4 regions of the Paenibacillus residui genome follow, and region 2 is predicted to be linked to each of the others. Evidence: riboswitches for the same ligand, from Rfam matches in the RefSeq annotation. Region 2 holds a riboswitch; each other region holds the start of a gene.
What was found. A riboswitch is a leader RNA that binds a small molecule or an ion and turns the genes downstream of it on or off. The one in region 2 is predicted to bind cyclic di-AMP.
Positions count from the first base shown of each region.

Region 1: it holds a riboswitch for cyclic di-AMP, as region 2 does, so the genes downstream of both, ACFQ03_RS07410 (KamA family radical SAM protein) here and ACFQ03_RS03040 (TrkH family potassium uptake protein) in region 2, are expected to answer to the same signal.
Region 3: it holds a riboswitch for cyclic di-AMP, as region 2 does, so the genes downstream of both, ACFQ03_RS14285 (LysM peptidoglycan-binding domain-containing protein) here and ACFQ03_RS03040 (TrkH family potassium uptake protein) in region 2, are expected to answer to the same signal.
Region 4: it holds a riboswitch for cyclic di-AMP, as region 2 does, so the genes downstream of both, ACFQ03_RS05315 (CAP domain-containing protein) here and ACFQ03_RS03040 (TrkH family potassium uptake protein) in region 2, are expected to answer to the same signal.

Region 1 covers NZ_JBHTIU010000027.1:66,528-70,740, reverse strand. The annotation lists gene ACFQ03_RS07420 (S-adenosylmethionine decarboxylase related protein) at 1-728, opposite strand, end outside; gene ACFQ03_RS07415 (SET domain-containing protein) at 770-1,348, opposite strand; cyclic di-AMP (ydaO/yuaA leader) riboswitch at 1,622-1,761, shown strand; gene ACFQ03_RS07410 (KamA family radical SAM protein) at 2,015-3,196, shown strand; gene ACFQ03_RS07405 (PsbP-related protein) at 3,444-4,213, opposite strand, start outside.
Region 2 covers NZ_JBHTIU010000008.1:216,761-220,973, reverse strand. The annotation lists gene ACFQ03_RS03045 (potassium channel family protein) at 1-223, opposite strand, end outside; gene ACFQ03_RS03040 (TrkH family potassium uptake protein) at 236-1,561, opposite strand; cyclic di-AMP (ydaO/yuaA leader) riboswitch at 1,644-1,779, opposite strand; gene ACFQ03_RS03035 (CPBP family intramembrane glutamic endopeptidase) at 2,075-3,679, shown strand; gene uvrC (excinuclease ABC subunit UvrC) at 3,862-4,213, opposite strand, start outside.
Region 3 covers NZ_JBHTIU010000043.1:33,307-37,519, forward strand. The annotation lists gene ACFQ03_RS14270 (SAM-dependent methyltransferase) at 1-197, shown strand, start outside; gene ACFQ03_RS14275 (FkbM family methyltransferase) at 215-982, shown strand; gene ACFQ03_RS14280 (SAM-dependent methyltransferase) at 1,189-1,971, opposite strand; cyclic di-AMP (ydaO/yuaA leader) riboswitch at 2,129-2,297, shown strand; gene ACFQ03_RS14285 (LysM peptidoglycan-binding domain-containing protein) at 2,300-3,103, shown strand; gene ACFQ03_RS14290 (hypothetical protein) at 3,255-4,213, shown strand, end outside.
Region 4 covers NZ_JBHTIU010000016.1:39,131-43,343, reverse strand. The annotation lists gene ACFQ03_RS05325 (Nramp family divalent metal transporter) at 1-402, opposite strand, end outside; gene ACFQ03_RS05320 (MGDG synthase family glycosyltransferase) at 481-1,704, opposite strand; cyclic di-AMP (ydaO/yuaA leader) riboswitch at 1,899-2,034, shown strand; gene ACFQ03_RS05315 (CAP domain-containing protein) at 2,046-2,921, shown strand; gene ACFQ03_RS05310 (hypothetical protein) at 2,978-4,186, opposite strand.

The sequences.
Region 1 (4,213 bases), on a different contig from region 2:
AGCTCGTACACTTCTCTAAAAATGACGAAAGGAGAACGCCATTTCATAAACACCGGGTAATTTAATATGGCTTCGTCAAGGAAACATTCAGGTGACCAGGAGGAGTAGACGGTGTTGGCTTGAATGACGGACGGATCTCTATAGAAGGAAGTATCCTGTTCTACTATATAACAAGCGAGCGGACGTTCATCGGGGTAACGGTTAATCATCTCTATGGCCATCCACTGGACGACCCCCGGGTTCATTCCCGAGCACAGAATTCCTTTCATATTTGTATACTTATCCCTTGCTTCATCTACAATGCGATATCTTTCCAGCAGGGTGAATCTCTCCACGGCCTCCGTTTCGTCCACCCAAGTATTTTCCAGAGCCGAGTTGATATAGGAAATGCCGAATTCATTGCAGCATTCCAGCATGCCGACGGTATCGGCCCAGGAGACATCAATAACGAGATTGGTCCGGGTATGGAGCAAATGCTCCTTAAAGCGGTCCGTGTCTGCCAAATCGAACGAATGTACGGCCAGTTTGTCAGCCAGGGACGGATATCTTGTCCGGTAATGATTCAATGGTTTCTGCCGGATATCTATCAAATGGATTTGACTGTTCTGAAGAAGGGAGTGGAGTGGGGCGGAAGCGTGTTGACAGGAATGATTTAACAAGGCAAGCAATGCTTTGGCTACCCCTCCGCTGCTTCCGAGCAGGCTTATCACCAAGTTAGTTGCCAATATCGTTCACCTCTTTCATCAAATTCCAGCCAGGCCGAATAAGGCTAAAACGTAGTCAGGATTGAATCCAACGGTCTCAGGCCTGCGGCGACGGCATGGACTTTTTTTCTGAATTTGCGGGGAATGAGATGCTTCAGAGGCTGATCCACCTGATTAAAATATTTGAAGGCTTCCGCGGCCATCTCATCCCACAACCGGTAATAATGCAAATAATCGTCGGGCATGACTATAGTCCGGGAGGTGCCTTCCTCCGGCACACATACAAAGGGCTCCTCATCCCCCAAAATTCCATAATCACTCGTTAACTCTTCGCCGGGATGGATGTCCCTCGCCGCTAATTCCAGTTCATACGCCGTTCCTATACAATTAGGATTAAAGCTGTGATTGATGTATCTTCCGTGGTCCCAGCACAGAACATATTCTCCTTTTTCATTTTGGTAGGCGTATTTGTAGACGATATCCCGCCGCAGCGGTTCCAGAGAATCGACGTAATCCTCGTCCAGAATCATATCTAAGTCATCCAATACCCAAACAATAGTTCCTTTAGGAATAAATTTGGTCGCGAATACGCCGAGCCCTATCTTTTCGTTAACGAAGCGAAGCTCCGTATCCGGATGAATCATACAAACCACCGTCCTCAAAATTTGATAAAGCAATTTAATAGATTTATCTAATAGTAATAGAGTATTTAATAATGAGAGATTTCGTGATAGAAATGGGTCTAGCTATCGCGGAGTCATGCAGGAGCGGAGAAGATAACGGCGAGGGAGGGGCAAAAAATCAATCAGTTAGGGGAGGGGATAATGGCGTTGAGCAGTAAAAGGAAGGGGATGGCCGATTTTGTAAAGGATGGTTGTCAAGGCTTAATGGTTGACAATTTCCTTATTCTGCTATACAATTTGATTACGCTTAATTTCCGATTATCACATCGGAAAGCGGGGGAACCAGTTATTGGGGCGAATCATTGCTTTACGAATGTAGGGAACCATCTTCCCGAGCCCGTCAGCTAACCTCGTCTGCAGTGGATGGGTCAAGACTGATATAGGAGCAAACTTGCTTACACTTTGACCCTTGTAGGGTCTTTTTGTGTATAGGGTCCCGCCGCTGACAGAGATGGGCTTTCCGTCAGGGCGGGACATTTTTGCTTTTATACACTGATTGGAATGGGGTGTTGAACGTGGATACCGAAGAATCGATTCTAAGCGAACCTCCGCCTATAGGCTCTTGGTTCCTGCTCATTACTAAGATAGGAAGAGACACGACTTGAACAGAATAAAGGAGGAATTGGAATGGCCCAGCCGAAGTATATCACCGATATCGACAAGATAACGGCTATACCGGAGGAAGAGAGACAAAAGCTTAAGCAAATAACGGAGAAGTTCGTTTTTCGGGTTAACGACTATTATTTAGGATTAATCAATTGGCAAGATCCCCATGATCCCATTAAGAAGCTGGTAATTCCCAATGAAGGAGAGCTTCTCGAATACGGCCGCTGGGATGCTTCCGACGAGGACACGAATTATGTGGTTCCCGGCTGCCAGCACAAGTATAAGACAACAGCTCTGTTGATTGTGTCGGAGGTTTGCGGCGCTTACTGCCGATATTGCTTCCGCAAACGGCTATTCCGCAACGATGTCAAAGAGGCGATGCTGGATGTAGATCCGGGAATTGAATATATTTCCCGGCATCCCGAAATCAACAACGTCCTGCTGACAGGCGGAGACAGTCTGATTCTCGCCACCTCCAAGCTGAAGATGATTTTCCAACGGCTTCGGGAAATCAAGCACGTCAAAATTATTCGCCTCGGCTCCAAAATCCCCGTTTTTAACCCAATGCGGATATACGAAGACCAGGAATTGCTGGATACGATTCGGACTTATTCGACTCCTGAACAACGAATATATGTAATGGCTCATATTAATCATCCGCGGGAAATTACACCGGAAGCGAAACGGGCATTTCAGGCGCTTCATGAAGCAGGAGCCATTGTTGTCAACCAGACTCCGGTGCTGAGAGGAATTAACGATGACCCTGTCGTTCTGGGAGAATTGTTAGACCAGCTATCCTGGGCGGGCGTCACTCCGTATTATTTCTTTATCAACCGTCCGGTTGCCGGTAACAAAGATTTTGTACTCCCCTTGAAGCGGGCTTACGAGATCGTGGAAGAAGCCAAAGCTCTCACTTCCGGATTGGGTAAGCGTGTGCGCCTCTCGATGAGCCATACTTCCGGCAAAATTGAAATTTTGGCGATTCAGGACGGCAAAGCGTATTTGAAATATCACCAATCCCGAGAGGGGCATTATGGCCGGTTTATGGTATTGGATTGCCCTGACGATGCGGCCTGGTTCGATGATTTGCCGGGCAATGAACAGTATTGGGAGAAGCCCAGGAAGAAAACCGATCAGGTGGTCTCTGTCAATGAGCTCCCCGACATGCCGCAAAGAAGGAGAGCAAGAGTAGCCCAGTCATAATTAATATAGCAGTGATATGAATACGAAGGCGTTCTGTGCTCCGGACTGAGGCAGGCGCCTTCATCGCGTTTTCGGAGCCGGGATTAATCTTCCACCCGGAAAAAAGAGCGAAGGGGCGTTGGTACGCCCCTTCGCTCCTGCTAATGATTTAATAAGTGCCATTGCTTGATAAATTCCGCGGACTGCCGGATATCGTGCAGCCATAAATGCTCCCGCATCGATTCCGAAAGCTCACCGGTTAGTGTAATTACTTCTTAACTTTAAACGTGTTGGTTGCGTCGATATAAGTTTGCTTGTTATCATCCATTTTATTGGCATTCGTCCAGAAAATTACTTGGTGGAAGCCGTTTTCGGATTCTACCAGTGTAAACAGATAAGCGATCTTGACTTTATCCACTTCTCCCCGGACTTCAAACTGGATGCCTTTGTTACCGTTAATATCTGTTTCAACAGGATCGGAATGGACGGCGTTGCCGATGAGAGAACCGTCTGTCTGCATGGACATAATCAAATCGTAGTATTCTTGCAGCGTAAATCCGTCGTCGAAATCTGTCTTGGGCTCGTTAAGAACCATCAGATAGTTCTCGTTTCCTGCAGAGAGATTAAGGGCTTGGAGGTCGGCTTCGTCGTTCAGCCCATTAGCTTCCGTCCACCCGCCCGGCAGTGTAATTTCCGTCAAGTCTGCACTATCGGTAAGTACGACATCCTTGCCGCTCGTCTTGGAATCCGAACCGTTCCCGGCCGTAGTTTCAACATCATCTTTCAGAACCCGGAAAGAATTAATGACGTTAGTAAATTCTTCCTCGTACTCATCATAGCGTTCATCCAATGTCCAGGCAGCCAATTGATAGAAACGGTTGCCTTTCTCCAGGTATGTAATCAAATAACGGACTTTGATACCGGTAATCTCGGCCGAAATAACGGCTTGTTTTGCGGGGATGCCGTCAATTTGAATATCTTTGGTTTCACTGATTTTTGTATTTTCCGCGGTCATTTCGATGTTCTGATTAGCAACGG
Region 2 (4,213 bases):
TCGCCACGACCGCACAATCGAAATTTCGGATGCCCAGCGACCTGAGCATATCTTCATCCGTAGAATCGGCTTCAACGGTATAGGTCAGCTCTCCGCTCATTTCATTAACGATTTCCTCGCACTTGTCGATCCCCAGTACCTCGTATCCCAGTTTCACCAGCTCTTTAGCCAAGCTGGATCCGAATCGGCCCAGTCCGATTACCACATACTGATTTCCTTCCATGGTTTCAAGCTCCTATCCAATCGTAATTTTGCCTTCCGGGTACCGGAACAATTCTTTCTCTTTCTTCGGATTTAGTGCATAGGCTAATGTTAGAGGTCCAAGCCGGCCAAGAAACATTAGAAAGGAAATGATGATTTTTCCGATCGTCGACAGCTCCGGAGTCAACCCCATAGACAATCCAACCGTACCGAAGGCTGAAGTAACTTCGAACAGGATCATCAAGAATTGATGGTTCTCCGTAGTAGACAACACCATGGCCGAAATGATAACGATAACCAGGGCGAACAATGTTAGCGTAATGGCTTTATAAATCCGGTCCTTGGCCAGCCGATGGCGAAACATGACGATGTCGTCCTTGCCTCGAACCATCGCTATCATGGCCCCGATCAGGATAGCGAAGGTCGTTGTCTTGATACCTCCCCCGGTCGAACCGGGCGAAGCCCCGATGAACATCAGAATAATCAGGAAGAATTGAGTGGCCTGTCTGAACGAGCCGACATCGAGCGTGCTCACTCCACCCGAGCGCGGGGAAACCGCGTGGAAGAAGGAGGCTAACACCTTGCTTCCTCCATTAAGAGGCCCGAGCGTAGCCGGATTAGTAAATTCGAAGGTGAAGATGACCACCGCCCCTCCGACTATAAGAACCGCCGATGTGAACAGAACTACTTTCGTATGCAGCAGAAGCCTCTTCCGCTTCTTATATTCCATCAAGTCGGACATCACGATAAATCCGATTCCGCCCAGAATAATCAGGGCCATAGCTATAATGCTGACGATCGGGTCGTTCGTAAACAGCGCGAGCCCGCTGAATCGGCCGCTGACTCCCCCGAATAAATCGAAGCCGGCATTATTAAACAACGAAATGGCATGAAACATTCCGAAGTAGACAGCTTCCGCGAACGGAAAATCAACGGACCAGCGCAAAGTAAGCAGGACGAAGGCCACGAACTCTATACTCAGCGAGTAAATAATGATTTTGCGGATGAGGCGGACGATTCCTTCCATGCTGTTCTGATTGAGCGCCTCTTGAAGAATAAGCCGCTCACGGAGCGATATTCTTTTTTTGAGCACCAGGGCAAAAAGCGTCGACATCGTCATAAAGCCCAGGCCGCCAATCTGGATAAGCAGCATAATGACCATCTGGCCGAAGACGGAATAGGTCGTCGCCGTATCCACAACTACGAGCCCCGTCAGACACATGGCTGAAGTAGCCGTGAACAATGCATCCACGAAGGGCACGGAACGGCCGTCAACCGACGCCATCGGAGTCGTCAGCAGGATGGTTCCTATCAGTATAATGATGATAAATCCGGAAGCCAAAATTTGCGGCGGATGCATTTTCGTAAACAATCGTTTCAGCAACGTTCATTCTCCTCTGGAAACAAAAAAAGCACTGGAAAACCAATGCTTTAGGCGTATGGTATCCTGACAGCAAGCCTACGAGGTTAGCTGACGGATTCGGGTGTGCAGGCACCCTATTTGCATTGGAACTAGCAAAATTCACCCCAGTTAAATGGTTCCCCCGCTTTCTAAAAGAAATTCGGCTTCTATTTAATTGATAACGATTATATCCTGCTTTTGGTCGGTATACAAAGTCTGTATTTTAGGAAAAAATCATGCTGTAAGGAAGTATTCGGGCAAAATGGTCAGGCAATGCAAGATTTCATTTTATTTTCACGCGATTTCCTTGCCTTGCATTGAATAAGACGAGTCGTTTCTTGAAGCTATCAAGCGGTTTCCGTATTTTCGATAACGGTGAAGAGACACGGCCCAAGCAGAGGTAATCACTGGAAACAGGCCGTTATCTATGGTACTTTGGAATGAAGAAGATTATTGCGGAGGAGAATGCCCGTGGTTCCACACAGAATAAACCGTCCTCTTATTTGGCTGGCCATTATCGGCATAGTGTTATACTTCGGCGTCATCCTGATCAACCTGCTTCCCGGCGTTAACGGCGTAGAGGAAGAATTGTCCGGGCCGAAGGTGACTGAAGAGCAAGCGGCCGACCTGGCCCGGCAATTCGTCCACACCAAACAACCGGACTACACCCCTAACAAGATCAATATTATTTATCAGTCGGACAAAGGCTTGAGCGGTTATTTGCAAAAAGCGAAGCTGACCGAGGAATACAGCACCCGGTATGGAGACAATTATCCTCTCGATTATTGGGAAGTTCAAATGTTCGATTCGAGAAATCGTCTGAATTGGATCATTTTTGTCGGATTGAATGAACCCAAGGTGACGGCATGGAATCAGAAGCAAGCGGCCCCTGCCTCCTCAGGCTCTCAAGAAAGCCGGCGCTTGCTGGCCGAAAGCTTCCTGGCCGAGAACGGATATGATCCGGCGGATTTGCAGCTGATGCAAGGGTCCCGAAGCAGCCTGCTCATGTACGAAAGTGCCAAGGAGAGCATCGGCGAATCCAGGCTGCAGCTCGGAGTGGCCGTAAGAGGAGAGGAAGTTGTAGGCTTCGTTCCTTCCTTCTCGGTTCCGGAAAGCTTCCGCCAATGGCTTGCCGGGCAGGAGCGGTCTGCCGGCCTGATGTCTTATATCGGACTGGGCGGCATGTTTCTTTTGAGTATTGCGGCCTTGATCCTCGTTATTATTAACCGGAAGAAGGTCCGGTTCTCGCGGGGAATCCTCTTTGCTCTTATTTTCGCCGGGCTATACGGCCTTCACACGATAAATAGCTGGCCGGGAGCAAGCACACAAATTCCTCCGGAGGATGCCGCTATCTTCAACGTAGTCTATATTGTGTTTACCTTTCTAATTATTGCGCTGCTGGCGGGCGCACAATATTTTGCAGCCATATCCGGTGACCAATTATGGAGAGCGCAGGGCTGGAATCCTTGGCCAAGATGGCGAGATTCCAACTTTGGGGAGGATATGTTTTACGGAATGGGCCGAGGATATTTGCTCTGTTTGTTTATTCTCGGGGTACAGCAGGTTCTGTTCTTCATTGCCGGCGAAGCCTTCGATTCATTCGCAGTCAACGATCCGACCCAATCCGTGCTCAACATGTATTGGCCCGCCTTATTCCCGCTTCTTGCGTGGATGGCGGGAACCTCCGAAGAAATTATGTATCGGCTCTTCGGCATCGCCTTGTTTCAGAAGTGGTTCCGCCTCCGCTTCCTGGCAGTCCTGGTGCCGAGCATCATTTGGGCCTTGGGCCATACCGGCTACACGATTTATCCTAGCTACACAAGGTTGTTCGAGGTGGCCGTGCTGGGGATCATCTTTGGATACATTTTCCTGAAATACGGCTTGATGACCGCCATCTTTACCCATGTCACGATGGATATTATTCTGATGGCTTTGTCACTGATGACGACTACACCCAGCACATCGAATATTCTGATCGGGGTTGGGTATATCCTGATGCCGGCTATAACCGGATATATATTGATGTGGATCCACAGCCTGTTCCGTAAACGATCGGGCCCCGCGTCTACGGTATAACCGGAATCGGCCGAGAGAATTCCCGGATCCCGGAAGGCCGGTCAACGATAAACGGCTATTCCGTCCTTTGGACAGACGCGTTTAGGTGAAACTTATCTTTCTTATATTTCAAAAAAAAGTGCACCTTAAACCCTGTTTTACAGGGATCATTAAAGGTGCACTTTTTATATGCATTAAGCCGTTTAATCAAAGACGACTGAGTCGCCCTCCTCCTCGGTCTTCTTGTCCTCGCGGAGGGATGAAAGAATAGTTTCCGCCAGCTTCTCACCGATGCCTAACGGGCGAAAATCCTCAACGGCCGCTTCTCTTATTTTTTTCAGGGAGCCGAAATGCTTCAGCAGCAGCTTCCGCCGCTTCTCGCCAATACCGGGAATGGCATCCAATTGGGAGGCCACCATCGATTTGCCCCGTTGTTCGCGGTGGAAGGTAATGGCAAACCGGTGAACCTCATCCTGTATGCGCTGGAGCAAATAAAATTCATGACTGTCGCGCGGAAGCGGAACAACCTCCGGAGGATCTCCGGTCATAAGCTGG
Region 3 (4,213 bases), on a different contig from region 2:
CAGGCCACTTTACGTTGGATATCACGTCCAATGCCGCTAATAAATTGTTGTGGCAAAAACACTTGTTCCTAACGTCTCAGCTGCAGGAAGTCATCTATTTGCATGAGGATGAAAAAGATGTCGAAGTGCGTTTATATAAGCACGATATGAACGCTTGCGCGGTGCGTGTGCCGTCGATTTACTTGGCACCGTTATAGCGGAAGGGGAGATTGATTTGACCAGACCTCATTATTACTTGGGTGACCACACCGTATTAACAAATATAAATCACGGCCCTTATATGTTTCTGGATACACGGGACCCGGTTAACTTAGCCATTCTATTAACGGGCGATTGGGAGAAATGGATTACAGACATTATGTTGACGATCGTCAAACCTGGAATGACCGTGCTCGATATCGGGGCGCATACCGGCTTTTTCTCTATTTTATCAGGGCATTTGGTAGGGCCTACCGGCCAGGTGCATGCGTTCGAGCCGAACCCTTTTCACCATAGAAATCTGTTAAAAAGCATTTCCTTCAACGGGATGTACGGGCGTGTCCATCTGCACCGGGTCGCGCTGTCCAATCAAAGAGGGGAAACCGAATTTCAGACGATAGGGGATGGCGGGACAAGCATCCAATTTTTAGGAATCGAAGCTATCAACGAGCCGACAATGTTCAAAGTCAAGCAAGGATTGCTCACCGACTTCCTTCCCAGCCTTAAAGCGGACGTGATTAAAATCGATGTAGACGGGGCGGAGCCGTTGATTATGGATAGCGTGTTTGAAGTGATCGACCACAATCCTTCCATCATCATTCTTATGGAGTATTTGCCGGTTATATGGCGCGGGGGAGAACCGGGGCCCGTTCTGCAGAAATTTGTCCAGCGCGGCTTCCAGTTCCATATTTTGCGCCATGATGGCCGGGTGGAGCCTACCAATGCGGCGGTATTGGAGGCTCATAGAGACCTTTATCACTTGGATTTGCTGATTGTCCGCTGAAGCTGCGCCTGTATCCAGGAGCAGTGACCACATTTTAAGAGATGGGAACGGAGCAAGCGGCAAGCAAGTGTCATCGTTTTACTTATCAGCTCCCTGCAGTGCACACTTGCATAGCTGGGCCCAAACCATAAATTAAGCCGAAACTAATAAAAATCGTAAGAAGGTATCCTTCTTACGATTTTTTGCGCTTATGGACAGAAGAACGGTCATTTCGCTTTCTCAATGATAAGCCCTATCGAGGTAGTGACATATTGCGCCAACAGCAGTCTTAAGTGCGGATTTGAATGGGGGGGAACATCAATATGGCGGTCTATCGGGCCGGTGCCTACCGAATAATCGACTTCTATGGAATGTCCTTGTGCGCGCAGCGTATGGACCATCCATTCGATGTCCTTAAGGCGGAAGAGGACCGTAGGGCCTTCTTCCAGCGTCTGGTCGTTGGAGGAAAGGTTGAATTCGGTCGTATGAATGGCAACTCCCCCGGGCTTCAGGCAGTTCATTTGGTTCAAGATAAACTGCTTGCCCAGCGCAATCGATCCACAGTGCTCGAAGGAGCAGGAGGACCAGGTAAAATCGAATTGGTTAAATAAATGCGGAGGAATCGCATTCATATTGACCACTTCAAAGGTAACCCGCTGACGAAATAATTCAGGATCGCATAACCCTCTTTCATTCAAATCCTGAATACCTGCGGCATGCATGTTGGATTGCGCCCAGCCCTGTACGGAGGCGGAGGGAGCATCCAGATCGGTGGCCGTGATATAGCAGCCTCTGGAAGCAAATAAGGAGGCGAGCGGCTCTTTGCCGACACCAAATCCCAATCCTCTTCTGCCGGGGCCTAGCATTCCCCGTTCCAACAACCCTTGATAGATATAACAGTATTCCCACAGCTTTCGATGATACTGCAGAGGCTCCTTCAAGGCGAGGCAAGCTTCCTGTAGCCAGACGGACTCGAAGTCCTGTTGTTTGCACACCTGTGAAATCAACATTGAACGGATCGCTCCTTCTGCGAAGAGGATTTGAAAATAGTCCAAATGCAGTGATGTTTCTATGGTATGCGTATCTTCGGAAGGAAGGCACGGCACAGGGCCAGAGCAGCAGAGTCTTTCCATATTTTACTCGTTTAACCGGCTACTAAAATATGCTAGACTTTAACCGCCGAAACTTCAATAAATTTTCTTGAAGTGCGGGGGACGGTATGTGCCGACAATTGGGCTTGCTCGGCACTTGGGGTGAGTCGCTTATATTAGCGTAGGGATACTTCCTTTTCTCCCGAATCCGACAACTAACTCCGCAGGCAGCGAAAAGGAGCTCAGTATGAAACGATTGGTTAAAACAACAGTAATAGCGTTTACATTAAGTGTGTCTTTGGCCAGTTTGTCTTCTCCGGCTTTCGCCGCATCCTATCAGGTTCAGGATAATGATAGTTTATGGACAATCTCCGAGAAGAATCAGTTATCCTTGGAGGCCGTTATCAATGCCAACATGGGAGTGGATATGTATAACCTGCAAAGCGGCCAGACGATTACGCTTCCAGTATCTACGGAGCATTCTTATGCCGTGCAGAAGGGGGATTCCTTCTGGACAATAGCGCAGAAATTAAATATTCCTCTAGACTTGTTAATGGCGGCCAATTCTCAATATGATCCCTATAATTTATATCCGGGGCTTGTGCTGGAATTGCCGGAAGGCTACACGAATTCGAACCACTCGGTAGCTGCCTTAAGTGCGAGTCCGGAGTCTGCTCCGGCGCCTGCGAGCAATGCGCAAACGATAACGACGCCGACGGGCGAAACCTATACTTACAGCAAAGTTATACAGGCTTCCGCTACCGCTTATTCCGCCTCGCATGAAGAGAACGGATGGGGGCCTGTCGATTACTACGGCAATCCTCTGAAACTGGGAACGATAGCCGTAGATCCGGCAGTCATTCCTATGAATTCTACCGTTTATATTACCGGTTATAACAGTCAGGGGCTTCCTGTCGGAGGAATGATCGGCAAGGCAACCGACCAGGGCGGAGCGATTAAGGGCGACCGGATTGACATCTTTATGCCGGGCAGCCGTTCAACTGCAAGCCAATTCGGCATTCAGAACGTAACCGTTTATGTATTGAACTAAAGATACGGCATCCTAATGATTTGCATAAACGATCAGTCTCGTAATAGGCGAGGCTGATTTTTTTTCAATGAACATGGGCGGGATCAAACCAACCTGCGGGCTCAAGCATACTTTGTAATTATCCGGGTGTAAGCCTGCAGGGAGGTGCAAGATGGGGATAGAGCTGATCGGAATCCATTGGGTGTACGTAGGGTTTGTCGTCATGATTATCGGCTGCATGATCATGAGAAGGGATACATCGCTTGTATGTATAGCCGGAATCTTTCTGCTCGGCTGGTTGGCTACATCGTCCTTAAGCCAATCTGTAAGCGGAATCTTCAACAGCTTTATCTATGCGATCACAGAGCTGTTGAATACGATACTGATTATTTCGATTATCGTGTCCATGGGCCGGGTGTTAACGAGAACGGGAATTAATGAAACGATGGTGTCCCCCTTTATCCGACTGATGAGAAGTCCCGGCCTAGCCTATTGGACAGTCGGATTGGTCATGCTGGTTATTTCCTTCTTCTTCTGGCCGTCTCCCGCCGTGGCGCTCATCGGGGCCGTGCTGCTGCCGGCTGCGGTTCGGGTCGGTCTGCCGCCGCTCGGTGTTGCCATCGCAATGAATTTGTTCGGCCACGGCATAGCCTTATCGGGGGACTTCGTCATTCAGGGGGCTCCCAAGCTGACGGCCGACGCTGCGGGTATACCGGTCTCCGAGGTTGTCCAGGCCAGCATTCCGTTAGTTCTGGTCATGGGAACGGTGACGACTGTAGCTGCCTTCTGGCTGATGCGCCGGGAGATGGCAGCCGGGAAGCTTACTCTCGCTACCGGAGCGGTCCGCAAGGGGGAAGCCAGAGCGGAAGGAGGAGAGGACCCCCTGGCCGCTGCCCTGCCGGACAAAGCCAAAAAAATTATGGCCGTCATCATTCCACTGTTATTTGTTGGCGACTTGGCAGCCATGTATTTCTTCAAGCTGCAGGGAGGGGAGGCAACGGCTCTGGTCGGGGGAACCTCAGTGGTCATTCTGATCACCATCACCCTGCTTGCTCATCGCAACCGGGGACTGGAGAGAACGACACAGTATCTGGTGGAAGGCCTGCAGTTCGGCTTCAGGGTATTCGGGCC
Region 4 (4,213 bases), on a different contig from region 2:
CACCCATACCGGCGTTGAAGTCTGGGTCAGATCGGCAATGGCCAGCCCCGAACCGATGGAATTTCCCGCCTGAAAGGAAGAGGTGACCAGGCAAGCACCGATCCCGATGACGACTGTAACGGCTTTACCCCATTTCTCACGAATAACCGACAATAGGGAACGGTTCGCAGCCATCCCGATTCTGGCGCTCATTTCGGTAAAGGCTAACATAAAACAAACCGATATTACCATGACCCACAGCAGATCGTAGCCATAAATGCTGCCCAGCTTGGAGGTAAGCGTGATGCTCCCAGGCCCGAGGACCAGTGCCGCTGTAATCAGGGAAGGGCCTAATGTGCCCAGCCACCGGGCTAAGGACGAGGAAGATGTTCTGCGATCTGGCAGTTGCGACGGGTTGTTCATTCAGAATACCCCCTTGACTTAATGATGAAGCGCTTACGTAATTGTATTTTAGTGAGCGTATGTTTAAATGACAAGTCTTTAATTTGTCTTTAAATTGAGAGAGGAGGTAAGCTCCTTAAGAATTCGATTTGTGATTTTATCCGAAGCGCCGCCGCAGCCCGCAAATCGGTCATAGGTGAAATTGAAGCGGTCCGAATCGGAAGCATTCCACAACGCTTTCATATGTTCGTCTAAGCTTTCTCCGGTTAACATTTTCATCTTGGCTTCCATTCTTTCCCGTTCAGATCGGTCTAAGGAAGTCATCATTCCGATCTGCTTGACTAACTCGCGGGGACAGCGGGCAATCGCTGCTACGCCTTGACTCTGGAGGTACAGGGCGTTATCCGCTTCCTGCCCCGGCAGGGGGCGATAAACAATAATGGGAAGGCGGGAGGCGAGAGCTTCCGTTAATGTGATTCCTCCGGCTTTGGTCACTATGCATGCGGAAGAGGCCATCAATTCCGCCATTTGTTCAACGAAGCCGTAAATCTCCACATTCGGGTCATTCCCGAAATTTTTTGCGATGGAGTTAAACAGGGCCCGGTTTCTTCCGCATACGACAGCTATACGGGCATCCTTCAGTTCTCTGCGAATGAGGGAAATCACCTCGGATAAATTGCGAAGAATACCGTTGGCGCCGGCCATTACCAGGACCCGGAGGAAAGTGCGGGCAGCTGCCGGATCCCGGTCGGACACGGTTTGTTCCCTGAGATGTACGGATGGAAAGGAGGAACGGATCGGTATGCCGCTTACGGCAACGCGTCCGGGATCGATTCCCTGCTCGAGAATGGATTTCTTCAAGTCGGGGGTGGCTACGAACAACAGGTCATATTCCGAGTATATCCAACGGTTGTGCAGAGCGAAGTCCGTCAAGATCGTAAACGTAGGAATGTTAGCTCCGCTTCTTCCGCGAATGGCAGGCATCGGAAAAGTACAGATGAGAACATCCGGCTTCTCCCGGGAGATCAGCTGCATCAGCTTCTTGGCCCCCCATGCTTTCAACCCTTTGTTCAGCATCCGCTGAGGCTTCATATTTTGGGTACATCTATATATCCAGCCATAGATGTACGGGAAATATTGGGAAGACATCTTGTAGAACTGTTGAACAGCCCGGTCCAAAAATGGATACGACTCCCCATATAAGTCCACGAGCTTCACTGCCTTGAACCCCCTCCGGGATAAAGTCTCCTGAAGAGCCCGTGCCGCCTGGAGATGGCCGTCCCCGTAGCTTGCATACAGAATAAGTGCTTTTAATCCATACATATAAGCATCCGTCCTGCCCTTGAAATGGAAGAGAAGTATTATTGCCGGTTCGCCACATAAGATGATCTTTTACGATTGAGGTATATGTATTTAATGTGTTCTCATATGCGGAAAATCATGTACCGTATCAGGGCAATTGTATGAATTACCAAACATTGTAGAATGAAAGGGCTAATCTAGCATGTTACAATCTAGTAGAAATTCGGCCGAAGCACAATCTAGTGCGCGGGGGAACCAATAGTGGGGGTGAAGCGGCTTTGCAAGCCGTAGGGCGATTACTCTTTGACCCGAACCCGTCAGCTAACTTCGCAGGCCAAACAAAGAGGAGGAAACTGAACACCATGAAGAAACACATTAAGAAAGTTGCTCTTTCCGGAGTTTTGCTCGTGGGGACTATGTTGTCTGCCAATGCAGCATTCGCTGCTCCGCAAACATTTCATTCTGGTGATGCAGTAAACCATATCACCAAGAAGTACGGGATTGACCTTGAATCCTTGTTCAAGAATCATCCCAAGTTCAGCAAATTTATCATTATAGGACAAGACGGATTTAAGTTTGATTTCTCTTGCAATCCTATACCTGACAAAGGAAACGGAAGCAAGCCTGCACCATCCAAGCCGGATAAAGGCGATCAGGGAAGCAAGCCCGCGCCATCCAAGCCGGATAAAGGCGATCAGGGAAGCAAGCCCGCGCCATCCAAGCCGGATCAAGGCAATCAGGGAAGCAAGCCTGCACCATCCAAGCCGGATCAAGGCAATCAGGGAAGCAAGCCTGCACCGACCCAGCCAAACCAAGGCGATCAGGGCAACAAACCTGCCCCGACTCAACCTGACCAAGGTCAATCCGATATTTCTCAATATGCTAAAGAAGTAGCAGAATTGGTGAATCAGGAACGGGCGAAGGCCGGACTGAAGCCTCTGCAGCTGGATTCCGCACTTTCCGCTATGGCGTTGGATAAAGCCAAAGATATGTATCATAACAATTACTTTGACCATAATTCGCCAACCTACGGCTCTCCGTTCGATATGATGGACACTTACGGCATCAAATATTCATATGCCGGAGAGAACATTGCCAAAGGCCAACGCACACCCGAGGAAGTTATGAATGCATGGATGAACAGCCCGGGCCACAAAAAGAACATCATGAGTCCTAATTTCACCAAAATAGGCGTAGCTTATTACCAAGGGGAATGGGTACAAGAATTTATCGGTTAATAAAATAACCAAAACGAAAGAGACCGACGCTTATGCGTCCGGTCTCTTTTTTTTCATCATGAGTCCAGGTCTTTCCAGCCTCCATAAGAGAAGAAGCTGATTCCGGCAGCCCCCGCTTCTTGAGCGACAAGCTTATATTTTTCCCAAAGAGGTTGATCGATCGGGAATTCGTCTGACCGCAGCAGCCCTGCATATAGAGGCACTTTATTTTCGGAACGGGCTATTTGCTCCCGGATGATCTGTCCGAAGCTTTCGGGGGTGAGCCAATAGTTCATGGGGCACACAAAATCCATCAGCCCTTCCTTGATCCACTCCCACCATTTCTGGCCGAACTGCTCATATTCACTGCCGGGATGGAAAGGCTCATTTCTCAGTTCGTTTCCGTAAGGCGAATTGTACCAGATTGCCGCAGACAGCTGCGCTTCCTTGCGTTGAGCCGTGATCTCCCGCCGGATATTTCGAACAACTCCGGTAATCAATGAGGAGCGGAACGCATACCAATCCTCCGCATGATGCTTCAGAATCCAATCCGCCCGCTGCCGGGTCTCTTCCAACTCGTCAGGGATCGAGAGATTAAACTCCCGTGCCAACCTTTCCAGGCAGCGCTCGCAGAAGCAATAATGGTAAGAACGTCTGAGATGCAAATGACGGCCAATTGGAGGATCATTATAATGATTGAGGGCTTGTTCCACAAAGAAGGTAGTTGTCGTCCCGTTCGCCGTCGTCAGCTTCAGAGGCTCCCCGGCACGGGGAATAACCGTCCAATGCCCCGCCTGATTCGTATCGATAGACAAGCGGCTCTCATAATGATAGAAACGGATGAAATCCAGATGAATCCCTGCCAATCCGGGATGCTTGACCAGCATATCTTTGCAGCGGCCGGCAATGAACGAGACAACATCCGGATTCGAGGGATCCAGAACATAGCGGCGGCCTGCCAAAGGCTCGTCCCAATTGGAAATTCCTTCATAATCGACGCAGTACGCCTCCCTGGATTGGAAAGGAAGACTTGCTCTATCTTCAGCCCGAAGCTGGAGGGTACCGATCATCCCGTGTATTTCAATGCCTGCCTTTGAGCACGCCTCCACGACCGAATCCATCTGTTCAGCGAATTCCGCCGCCGGATTCGTCCAATCGTGCAGATGAAGCAGAAGCTTGCCCACCCTATGCCGTGCGCACCACTCCACTAACTTCTCTGTATCCCCTAACGTCCAATTCTTATTTCCGATATACAGCCATGCCGTGTTTTGCCTAACTGTTGTCATTAAACTAACACCTCTCCGTTCTTTTTC